DNA from 3 places in the Kitasatospora sp. NPDC101157 genome. Region 2 is predicted to be linked to each of the others. Evidence: predicted binding sites of a transcription regulator. Region 2 holds the regulator's gene; each other region holds the start of a gene.
What was found. Region 2 encodes HrcA, which represses chaperone genes, less so after heat shock. Its sites were predicted from a motif close to TTNGCACTCNGNNNNNCNGAGTGCNAA; they were not measured.
Positions count from the first base shown of each region.

Region 1: a site for HrcA is predicted at 1,825-1,851, ahead of groL (chaperonin GroEL). Genes of this name have one in related genera too.
Region 3: a site for HrcA is predicted at 1,173-1,199, ahead of ACIRVF_RS00910 (FmdB family zinc ribbon protein). Genes of this name have one in related genera too.

Region 1 is NZ_JBIWPL010000001.1:5,188-8,460, reverse strand. It holds gene groL (chaperonin GroEL) at 46-1,668, opposite strand; gene ACIRVF_RS00030 (cold-shock protein) at 2,014-2,217, opposite strand; gene ACIRVF_RS00025 (MoaD/ThiS family protein) at 2,770-3,048, opposite strand; gene thrC (threonine synthase) at 3,075-3,273, opposite strand, start outside.
Region 2 is NZ_JBIWPL010000004.1:428,965-432,237, reverse strand. It holds gene htpX (zinc metalloprotease HtpX) at 1-779, opposite strand, end outside; gene hrcA (heat-inducible transcriptional repressor HrcA) at 1,047-2,081, shown strand; gene dnaJ (molecular chaperone DnaJ) at 2,155-3,273, shown strand, end outside.
Region 3 is NZ_JBIWPL010000001.1:191,581-194,853, forward strand. It holds gene mscL (large conductance mechanosensitive channel protein MscL) at 1-203, opposite strand, end outside; gene ACIRVF_RS00905 (hypothetical protein) at 234-506, opposite strand; gene ACIRVF_RS00910 (FmdB family zinc ribbon protein) at 832-1,161, opposite strand; gene ACIRVF_RS00915 (MFS transporter) at 1,287-2,639, opposite strand; gene ACIRVF_RS00920 (potassium/proton antiporter) at 3,028-3,273, opposite strand, start outside.

The DNA.
Region 1 (3,273 bases), on a different contig from region 2:
CCCACGCGGACGAGGAGTCAACCGACCCGATCGGAACGATCAGGATCAGAAGTCCATGTCACCGCCCGGCATGCCGCCGCCGGCGGCCGCGGCGGCCTTCTCCGGCTTGTCGGCGATGACGGCCTCGGTGGTGAGGAACAGCGCCGCGATGGAGGCGGCGTTCTGCAGCGCGGAGCGGGTGACCTTGGCCGGGTCGATGATGCCCTCGGCGACCAGGTCGACGTACTCGTTGGTGGCGGCGTTCAGGCCGTGACCGGCGGGGAGGTTGCGCACCTTCTCCACCACGACGCCACCCTCCAGGCCGGCGTTGGTCGCGATCTGCTTGATCGGGGCCTCCAGCGCGACCTTGACGATGTTGGCACCGGTGGCCTCGTCGCCGTCCAGCTCCAGCTTGTCGAAGGCGACACCGGCCTGCAGCAGGGCGACGCCACCACCGGCGACGATGCCCTCCTCGACGGCGGCCTTGGCGTTGCGGACGGCGTCCTCGATGCGGTGCTTGCGCTCCTTGAGCTCCACCTCGGTGGCCGCGCCGGCCTTGATGACGGCCACGCCGCCGGCCAGCTTGGCGAGGCGCTCCTGGAGCTTCTCGCGGTCGTAGTCCGAGTCGCTGTTCTCGATCTCGGCGCGGATCTGGTTCACGCGGCCCGCGACCTGCTCGCTGTCGCCGCCACCGTCGACGATGGTGGTCTCGTCCTTGGTGATGACCACCTTGCGGGCGGTGCCCAGCAGGTCGATGCCGGCGTTCTCCAGCTTGAGGCCGACCTCCTCGGAGATGACCGTGCCACCGGTGAGGATGGCGATGTCGCCGAGCATGGCCTTGCGGCGGTCGCCGAAGCCCGGGGCCTTGACGGCGACGGACTTGAAGGTGCCGCGGATCTTGTTCACGACCAGGGTCGACAGGGCCTCGCCCTCGACGTCCTCGGCGATGATGACGAGCGGCTTGCCGCTCTGCATGACCTTCTCCAGCAGCGGGAGCAGGTCCTTGACCGAGCCGATCTTGGAGTTGGCGATGAGGATGTACGGGTCCTCGAAGGTCGCCTCCATGCGCTCCAGGTCGGTGGCGAAGTAGGCGGAGATGTAGCCCTTGTCGAAGCGCATGCCCTCGGTGAGCTCAAGCTCCAGGCCGAAGGTGTTGCTCTCCTCGACGGTGATGACGCCTTCCTTGCCGACCTTGTCCATGGCCTCGGCGATCAGCTCGCCGATCTGGGTGTCGGCGGCGGAGATGGAGGCGGTGGAGGCGATCTGCTCCTTGGTCTCCACGTCCTTGGCCTGGGCCAGCAGCTGGTCCGAGACGGCGGCGACGGCCTTCTCGATGCCGCGCTTCAGGGCCATCGGGTTGGCGCCGGCGGCGACGTTGCGCAGACCCTCGCGAACCAGGGCCTGGGCGAGCACGGTGGCGGTGGTGGTGCCGTCACCCGCGACGTCGTCCGTCTTCTTGGCGACCTCCTTGACGAGCTCCGCGCCGATCTTCTCGTACGGGTCTTCGAGCTCGATCTCCTTGGCGATGGAGACACCGTCGTTGGTGATCGTGGGGGCGCCCCACTTCTTCTCCAGCACGACGTTGCGACCCTTGGGGCCGAGCGTGACCTTCACTGCGTCGGCGAGCTGGTTCATGCCACGCTCAAGGCCGCGGCGAGCTTCCTCATCAAAGGCGATGATCTTGGCCATCAGAAGTGGTCCTCCGGGACACGGTCGACTGCTCGGACCAAGGGGTGCCCGCGACGGACGGCCCTGGTGCGCGGAGGTCCATTCCCCTGCCGCTCCCGGGGGCCTCACCGACCCGGTCCGCTGTCACTCTCACACTGTGAGTGCTAACGCCAATGATTAGCACTCCGGGTGGTCGAGTGCAAGCCCAATCGGCAACCCGCGAGCCGTCGTCCGGGCCCGCACCGACTCCGGCGCGAACTCCCGCGGGAACGCGAACGGGCCCGTACGACGCGTGTCGTACGGGCCCGTCGAGAAGCGAGTGGTCACCAGCCGAGGGCCGCGCCGAGCTCCTAGATTCGGAAGGTGTCAGACCGCCGCGCGGACCATGTCCGCCTGCGGGCCCTTCTGTCCCTGGGAGATCTCGAACTCGACCCGCTGGCCCTCCTCGAGGGTGCGGTAGCCGTCCATCTGGATCGCGCTGTAGTGGACGAAGACGTCCGCACCACCGTCGACCGCGATGAAGCCGTAGCCCTTCTCCGCGTTGAACCACTTGACGGTGCCCTGAGCCATTCCGAACTCCCCTAGTGCTGTGCTGGCCCTTCACGGTCCCGCAGGTCGCGGTCCCGGGTCTGGTTTGGAGGCCGGCCCGGGGAACCCCCCCTGGGCGCAGCCGTGCGCGCCGCAATCCTCCGCACGGGAACACCGGACGGCTTCCGTGAGCGGGTGATTACGTCGACCGCCGCTGAATGTATCCGGATCGACGCCCTCTGCAACAGGGTCAACCGCCGGGAATTCCGCAGCCCCGTCAAGAGACAACACCGAACAAATCGGGAGGAACTCGGCATTCCGCGCCGGACATAGCGGACGAATTACCCAAATGCCCGCAGGAATTCTGACATCTGCCTGACATGTTTGACGGGCCGGTCCCAGCGTCCGGACGCCCTCGGGCGAAGTGCCCCGCGAACCGGGAGGGGACGCCCTGTTCCCAGTCGAGCCACACTCTACTCCGACTGGACCCGGAATATTCCCGCCGAAATGCAAGCGACCGCCCGCGCGTACGGAGAGTGGAATTCCGTACGCGCGGGCGGCCGCGGAGCGGGCCGGAAGGGGCCTTGGAACGGCTCAGCAGCCGCCGGCCACCGCCGGAATGATCGAGACGCTCGCGCCGTCCTTGATCTCGGTCGCCAGGCCCTCGGCGAACCGCACGTCGTCGTCGTTCACGTACACGTTCACGAAGCGGCGCAGCTTGCCGGTGTCGTCCAGGATGCGGGCGGAGATGCCCGCGTGGTTCCGCTCCAGGTCGGCGATGACCTCCGCCAGGGTGGCGCCCTCGGCGGTCACCTCGGCGGCGCCGCCGGTGTAGGTGCGCAGGATGGTGGGGATGCGGACGTTGGCGCTCATGGCTCTCCTAGCGGGGGTGGGGTGGTTCAGGCGGACGCGAGGCCGGCGGCGCGGAAGGAGTCCAGCGTCGGGCGGATGACGGTGGTCATCCCGGCCTCGGAGACGGCGTCCAGCGTCTTCAGGCCGTCGCCGGTGTTGATCGCGACGGTCTCCTTGGCCGGGTCCAGCCGACCGGTCTCGACCAGCTTCTTCAGCACGCCGACGGTCACCCCGCCCGCGGTCTCG
Region 2 (3,273 bases):
CGCAGGTCCTCGGTGGGGATGGCGGCGATCTGCCCGGTCACCTTGGTGAGGGCGGAGGCCAGGGCGCTGGGCCGGCCGGTGAGCTGGGCGGCGGCCCGGTCGGCGGCCAGCTCACGGTAGCGGGAGAGCAGCCGGGTGAGCAGGAAGCTGATGGCGTAGACGACCATCGACACCAGCGGGATGACCAGCGCCGCGATCGCCGCGTTCTGGTCGTTGCTGTTGCGGTTGCCGCCGATGAACCCGCCGTACATCGCGATCCGGGTGATCGCCCCGGCGAGCACCCCGAGGAAGCCGGCGATGGTCATCACCGCGACGTCCCGGTGGGCGACGTGCGACAGCTCGTGCGCCAGGACGCCCTCCAGCTCCTCCGGTTCGAGCCGGCGCAGCAGGCCGGTGGTGACGCAGACCACGGCGTTCTGCGGGTTGCGGCCGGTGGCGAAAGCGTTGGGCATGTCGTTGTCGGCGACCGCCACGCGGGGTTTGGGCATGTCGGCCAGGGCGCAGAGCCGGTCGATCGTGCCGTGCAGCTGGGGGAACTGCTCCTCGGTCACCGGCCGGGCGCCCATGGCCCGCTCGGTGATCTTGTCGCTGAACCAGAACTGGGCCACGAACAGCCCGCCCGAGATCAGCACGATCAGCGGCCAGGCCCCGCGCAGCAGCGCGATCAGCAGGCCCGTGAAACCGACGTACAGCAGCCCGATCACGAACATCGTCGCGACCATGCGGCCGGTCAGACCGCGGTCGGGTGCGAAACGGGTGTGCTGGCCCGAGCTCGACATCTCCTGCTCCTCCGTTCGCCGTCGCTTCCGATGCTGCCACCCGGACGGCCCCGGGGCACCACCCGCGCACGCGGAGTGTCGTGGCGGCCGTCCGGAACTGCGGGCAGGATCACCCCGGCCGGGCCGTTCCTGCGGTAGGACCCGGGCCGTACACTGGCAGGTACGGTTTTGGCACTCGCGTGTGCAGAGTGCCAAGGTCGGGGCCGTCCGAGGAGCGGCTCACAGCATCACAGACGGACAACGTGCGAAGACGGAGGTGCGTGCCCCATGGCCGGTGAGGTCCGCCAGCTGGACGACCGCAAGCTCGCCGTGCTGCGCGCGATCGTCCAGGACTACGTGGGCACCGAGGAGCCGGTGGGCTCCAAGGCCCTGGTGGAGCGGCACAACCTGGGAGTGTCCCCGGCCACGGTCCGCAACGACATGGCGGCGCTGGAGGAGGAGGGGTACATCCACCAGCCGCACACCAGCGCCGGGCGCATCCCCACCGACAAGGGCTACCGGCTGTTCGTCGACAGGCTCGCCGAGATCAAGCCGATGAGCTCTCCGGAGCGCCGGGCGATCCGGCACTTCCTGGACGGCGCCGTCGACCTGGACGACGTGGTCAGACGGACGGTGCGGCTGCTCGCCCAGCTGACCCGGCAGGTCGCCGTGGTGCAGTACCCCTCGCTCACCCGCTCCACCGTCCGGCACATCGAGCTGGTGGCGCTGGCCCCGGCGAAGGTGATGCTGGTGCTGATCACCAACACCGGCCGGGTCGAGCAGCGGATGATCGACTGCCCGGGCACGGTCGGCGAGACGGTGCTGGCGGACCTGCGGTCGCGGATCAACGCGCGGGCGGCCGGCCAGCGGCTGCCGGACGTCCCGGGCCTGCTGGAGGACCTGCCGGCGGCCTTCGAGCAGGCCGACCGGCCTACCGTCAGTACGGTCCTGGCGACGCTGTTCGAGGCGCTCGCCGAACAGAACGAGGAGCGGATCATGCTGGCCGGCACGGCCAACCTGACCCGCTTCGGGCACGACTTCCCGCTCACCATCCAGCCGGTGCTGGAGGCACTGGAGGAGCAGGTCGTCCTGCTCCGCCTCCTGGGTGAGACCACGGACGCCGCGATGACGGTCCGGATCGGGCGGGAGAACGCGTACGAAGGGCTGAATTCCACCTCGGTCGTTTCGGTCGGCTACGGTTCGGGCGACGAGAGCGTGGCCAAACTGGGTGTGATCGGTCCGACCCGGATGGACTACCCGGGCACAATGGGGGCGGTGCGAGCGGTGGCACGGTACGTGGGCCAGATCCTGGCCGAGTCGTAGCAAACAGCCGTCGCCGGATGTCCGGCGGCGGTGTCCAGTCGCACTACTACAGGCGGAACAAGCGGAGCATTTGGTGGCCACGGACTACTACGCGGTACTCGGCGTCCGACGGGATGCGGGGCAGGACGAGATCAAGAAGGCGTTCCGGCGCCTGGCACGCGAACTGCACCCGGACGTCAACCCGGACCCGAAGACGCAGGAGCGGTTCAAGGAGATCAACGCCGCCTACGAGGTGCTCTCCGACCCGCAGAAGCGCCAGGTCTACGACCTCGGCGGCGACCCGCTGTCTCCCGGCGGCGGCGGTGGCGCGGGCGGCTTCGGCGCCGGCGCGGCGGGCTTCGGCTTCTCCGACATCATGGACGCCTTCTTCGGCGCCGCGGCCGGCCAGCGCGGCCCGCGCTCGCGCACCCGCCGCGGCCAGGACGCCATGATCCGGCTGGAGATCACCCTGGAGGAGGCCGCCTTCGGCACCACCAAGGAACTCCAGGTCGACACCGCCGTCACCTGCACCACCTGCAACGGCGAGGGCGCGGCCCCCGGCACCTCCGCCCAGACCTGCGACATGTGCCGCGGCAAGGGCGAGGTCTCCCAGGTCACCCGGTCCTTCCTGGGCCAGGTCATGACCTCCCGTCCGTGCCCGCAGTGCCAGGGCTTCGGCACCGTCGTGCCGACCCCGTGCCCCGAGTGCGCCGGCGACGGCCGGGTGCGGGCCCGCCGCACCCTGACGGTCAAGATCCCGGCCGGTGTGGACAACGGCACCCGGATCCAGCTGGCCGGCGAGGGCGAGGTCGGCCCCGGCGGCGGCCCGGCCGGCGACCTGTACGTCGAGATCGCCGAGACCTCCCACAGCGTCTTCCAGCGGCGCGGGGACGACCTGCACTGCACCGTCACCATCCCGATGACGGCGGCCGCGCTCGGCACCCAGGTGCCGCTGCAGACCCTGGACGGGCTGGAGGAGGTCGACATCCGGCCCGGCACCCAGTCCGGCCAGTCGATCCCGCTGCACGGCCGGGGCATCACCCACCTGCGCGGGGGCGGCCGCGGCGACCTGATAGTGCATGTCGAGGTGCAGACGCCCACCAAGCTCGACGCCGAGCAGGAGGAGCTGCTGCGCCGGCTCTCCATGCTGCGCGGCGAGGAGCGGCCGTCCGGCCAGTTCGCGCCGGGCCAGCAGGGCCTGTTCTCGCGCCTG
Region 3 (3,273 bases), on a different contig from region 2:
TCACCGGCGGCGCTCACCTCGCAGGGCCCCTTGAGGCAGGAACTGTAGGACGCCAGGTCCTTCGTCCCGAACGCACCGACGATCGGATTGATCACGCCCTTGACGAAGGCGTTGACGATGTTGGTGAAGGCCGCGCCGATGACCACGGCGACGGCGAGTTCGACGACATTTCCACGCAGCAGGAATTCCTTGAAGCCTTTCATGCCGCCTCGAACGACGAAGTCGTTCCGAGGTCACGGGTGGTCCTCCGGATTCCCGGATTGACAACCCGTACGGCCCACCGCGCCCTCCGGGGGCGGCGGCAGTCCGGCCCGCGCGGGCCCGAACGCCAGCGCCGCGGCCACCGCGAGCAGCACCAGCGCGGGCACCCCGGCCCGGCGCCGGACGGCCCGGCGCCAGCGGTGCCACCCGCCGCACCCCCGCCGGATCGGCGGGAAGCTCGGCACCTCCTGCCGCGGCGGCACGGTGGGCGCGGGCAGTGGAACGGACAGGCCCATGGTCGTCATCGGGGCACCTCCGGACTCGGTCGGTCGTCACGTGCGGTCGGTCGTCACGTGCGGTGGGACGCCGGGCGGTGGATCACCGCCCGGTGACCCACACGATGCGCGCTCGTGCCACCGCCGGAAAGCCGGTTCCCACAACCTGTGGACAACCCCGCCCCTGTGGACAACTTCGTACACTCACACGAGTGGGTCCGACCTTCGAGAATTGACGGAGATCCCCCACGCGGGCACCGCGGGACGCGAAAAGGCCCGCCGCCCCCGCGCGAAGCGGGGCCGACGGGCCTTCCCGTGAAGCCTCAGGAGCTCCCGGAACCTCCGGGAGCCGAGCTCAGCTCGCGGCCGGAGCCGGGCTGCTGGTCGAGCTGGAGGTGCTCGACGAGCCGGACGAACCCGAGGAGCCGGAAGCGCTCGACGAACCCGACGTCGACGACGACGTCGAGGAGCCGGCGGACGAACCCGCGCCCACCGAGCTGCTGGAGGACGAGCGGCTGTCGGTCCGGTAGAAGCCCGAGCCCTTGAACACGACGCCCACGGCCGAGAAGACCTTGCGGAGCCGTCCCTGGCAGTCGGGGCACGTGGTCAGCGCCTCGTCGGTGAACTTCTGCACCGCCTCCAGGCCGTTGCCGCACTCGGTGCACTGGTACTGGTACGTGGGCACTTGTCTTCCTCCTGGCACTCTCGCCTGATGAGTGCTAACGATGGTCAATGATGCGGTATTCCGTTGGATCAGTCCAGCGAATCCGGTGTGAGATGAGCCGGTACGGGCCGCGTCCGACCGATCGCTCAGCCCTTGGCCGCGCCGACCAGCTCTGCCGAGGCGGCGCGCTCGCCGGACCCCGCCACCACATGACCGCTCCTGACCGGCGCGACCAGCAGGTGCCGCATCGACACCAGCGCGACCAGCCCCAGACCGGCGCCGGCCAGCGGCACCAGGAACCCGGCGGACGGCCCGTGGGAGTCGATCAGCCGACCGGCCACCATCGAGCCGACGGCCAGGCCCAGGCCGATGGCACCGGTCAGCCAGGTGAAGGCCTCCGTCTTGGCGCCGTCCTCGACCAGGGTCTCGACCAAGGTGTAGCCGCTGATCAGGGTCGGGGCGATGGCCAGACCGCAGAACAGTCCGGCGATCGACAGCGTGACGAGGTCGGGCATCGCCCACAGCGTCGAGCAGCCCACCACCAGCAGGGCGTAGCTGATGACCATCCGGTGCCGGACGGCCCGACGCCAGGCGATGACGCCGTAGAGCACGCCGGCCACCATCGAGCCGCCGGCGAAGATCCCGTACACGGTGCCGGCGGCGCCGTGCTGGCCGACCGAGTCGGCGAAGGCGTTGACCGAGACCTGCATCCCGCCGAACACGGCACCCACCCCGAGGATCACGCCGGCCAGCAGCCGGACGCCCGGGGAGGCCAGCGCGGAGGCGCGCCGCGCGCCGGGCTGCGGGGCGGTCCGGGCCGGCGCGGTGCGGCGCCGGGCGGCGAAGACCAGGCCGCCGACGAAGGTCAGGGCGGCCTCGGTGATCAGCGCGGCGGACGGGTTGACCGAGGTGGCGATCTTGGCGGCCAGGATCGGGCCGATCACGAAGGTGAACTCGTCCGTCACCGATTCGAAGGCGAACGCGGTGCTCACCTTGGCCGCCGAGGAGGCGGAGGCGCCCTCGGCGCCGATGGTGGCGATCCAGCGGGCCCGGACCATCGCCCCGATCTGCGGAACGCTCGCGCCGGCCGGGACGGCGGCCAGGAGCAGGCACCAGACCGGCGCGTGCCCGAGGGCCAGCGCGATCAGCAGGCCGACCGAGGCGGCGTGCACCACCACGGTCGGGACCAGGACGGCGGCCTGCCCGTACCGGTCGGCGAGGCGCCCGGTCTGCGGGCCGATCAGTGCCTGGGCGACGGCGGCGATCGCCGTGACGGTGCCGGCGGTGCCGTACGAGCCGTAGGTGTTCTCGACGAGCATCAGGATGCCCATGCTGAGCATCGCGTAGGGCAGCCGTGCGACGAAGGCGGGGACCAGGAACGTCCAGGCGCCGGGCGTGCGCAGCAGCGCGCCGTAGCCGACCTTGGCCGGTGCTGTCGCGCTGTCGGGGGTGCCGGCCGCGGTGTCCGGAGCGGTGTCCGGGGTGGGGTCCGCGGCGATCTCGACCGTTCGGCGGGCCGTCACGGTCGGTCCTTCCTGCTGCCTGGTAGCGCGGCAGGGCATGGGGTGGCCCCGACGGCGCCGAGAGTCGTCCTCTCGCGCGTCGACCGGGGTAGATACCGGGCCGGCCGGGCCTGGTGGGCCGGGGCCGGACCGCGGCCGCCGAGCGGTCGCGCCAACTCTGCGTCAGGCAGATGCTGGGGGTGGTCTAACGGTAGTTATACGGCGTAGTCGAACCAGCATACAGTTACGCGCGTAGATTCCGCCAGATCACCCGTGCGCCACAGGTCACCCCTGCGCCACCGGCCCGACCCGCGGCCACCGGGCCACCCGTGCGCCACCGGCCCGGTCGGGCGGCCCCGGCCCCACCCGTCACCGCCCGGCCCCGTCACCGCCCGTTCAGCCACCCGGCCAGCTTGCCGCCCTTGTCCACGGCCCGCAGCCGCCGCTCCGCCGCCTCGCTCACCTCGTCCGTGGTGACCACCAGCAGTTCGTCCCCGCCGCGCAGCATCGTCGCCTTGTCCGGCACGAAGGAGTTGCCCTCCCGCACGACCAGGGTCACCGCCGCCCCCTTGGGCAGCCGCAGCTCGCTGATCTCCACCCCGGACATCCGCGAGGTCGGCGAGAGGGTGAC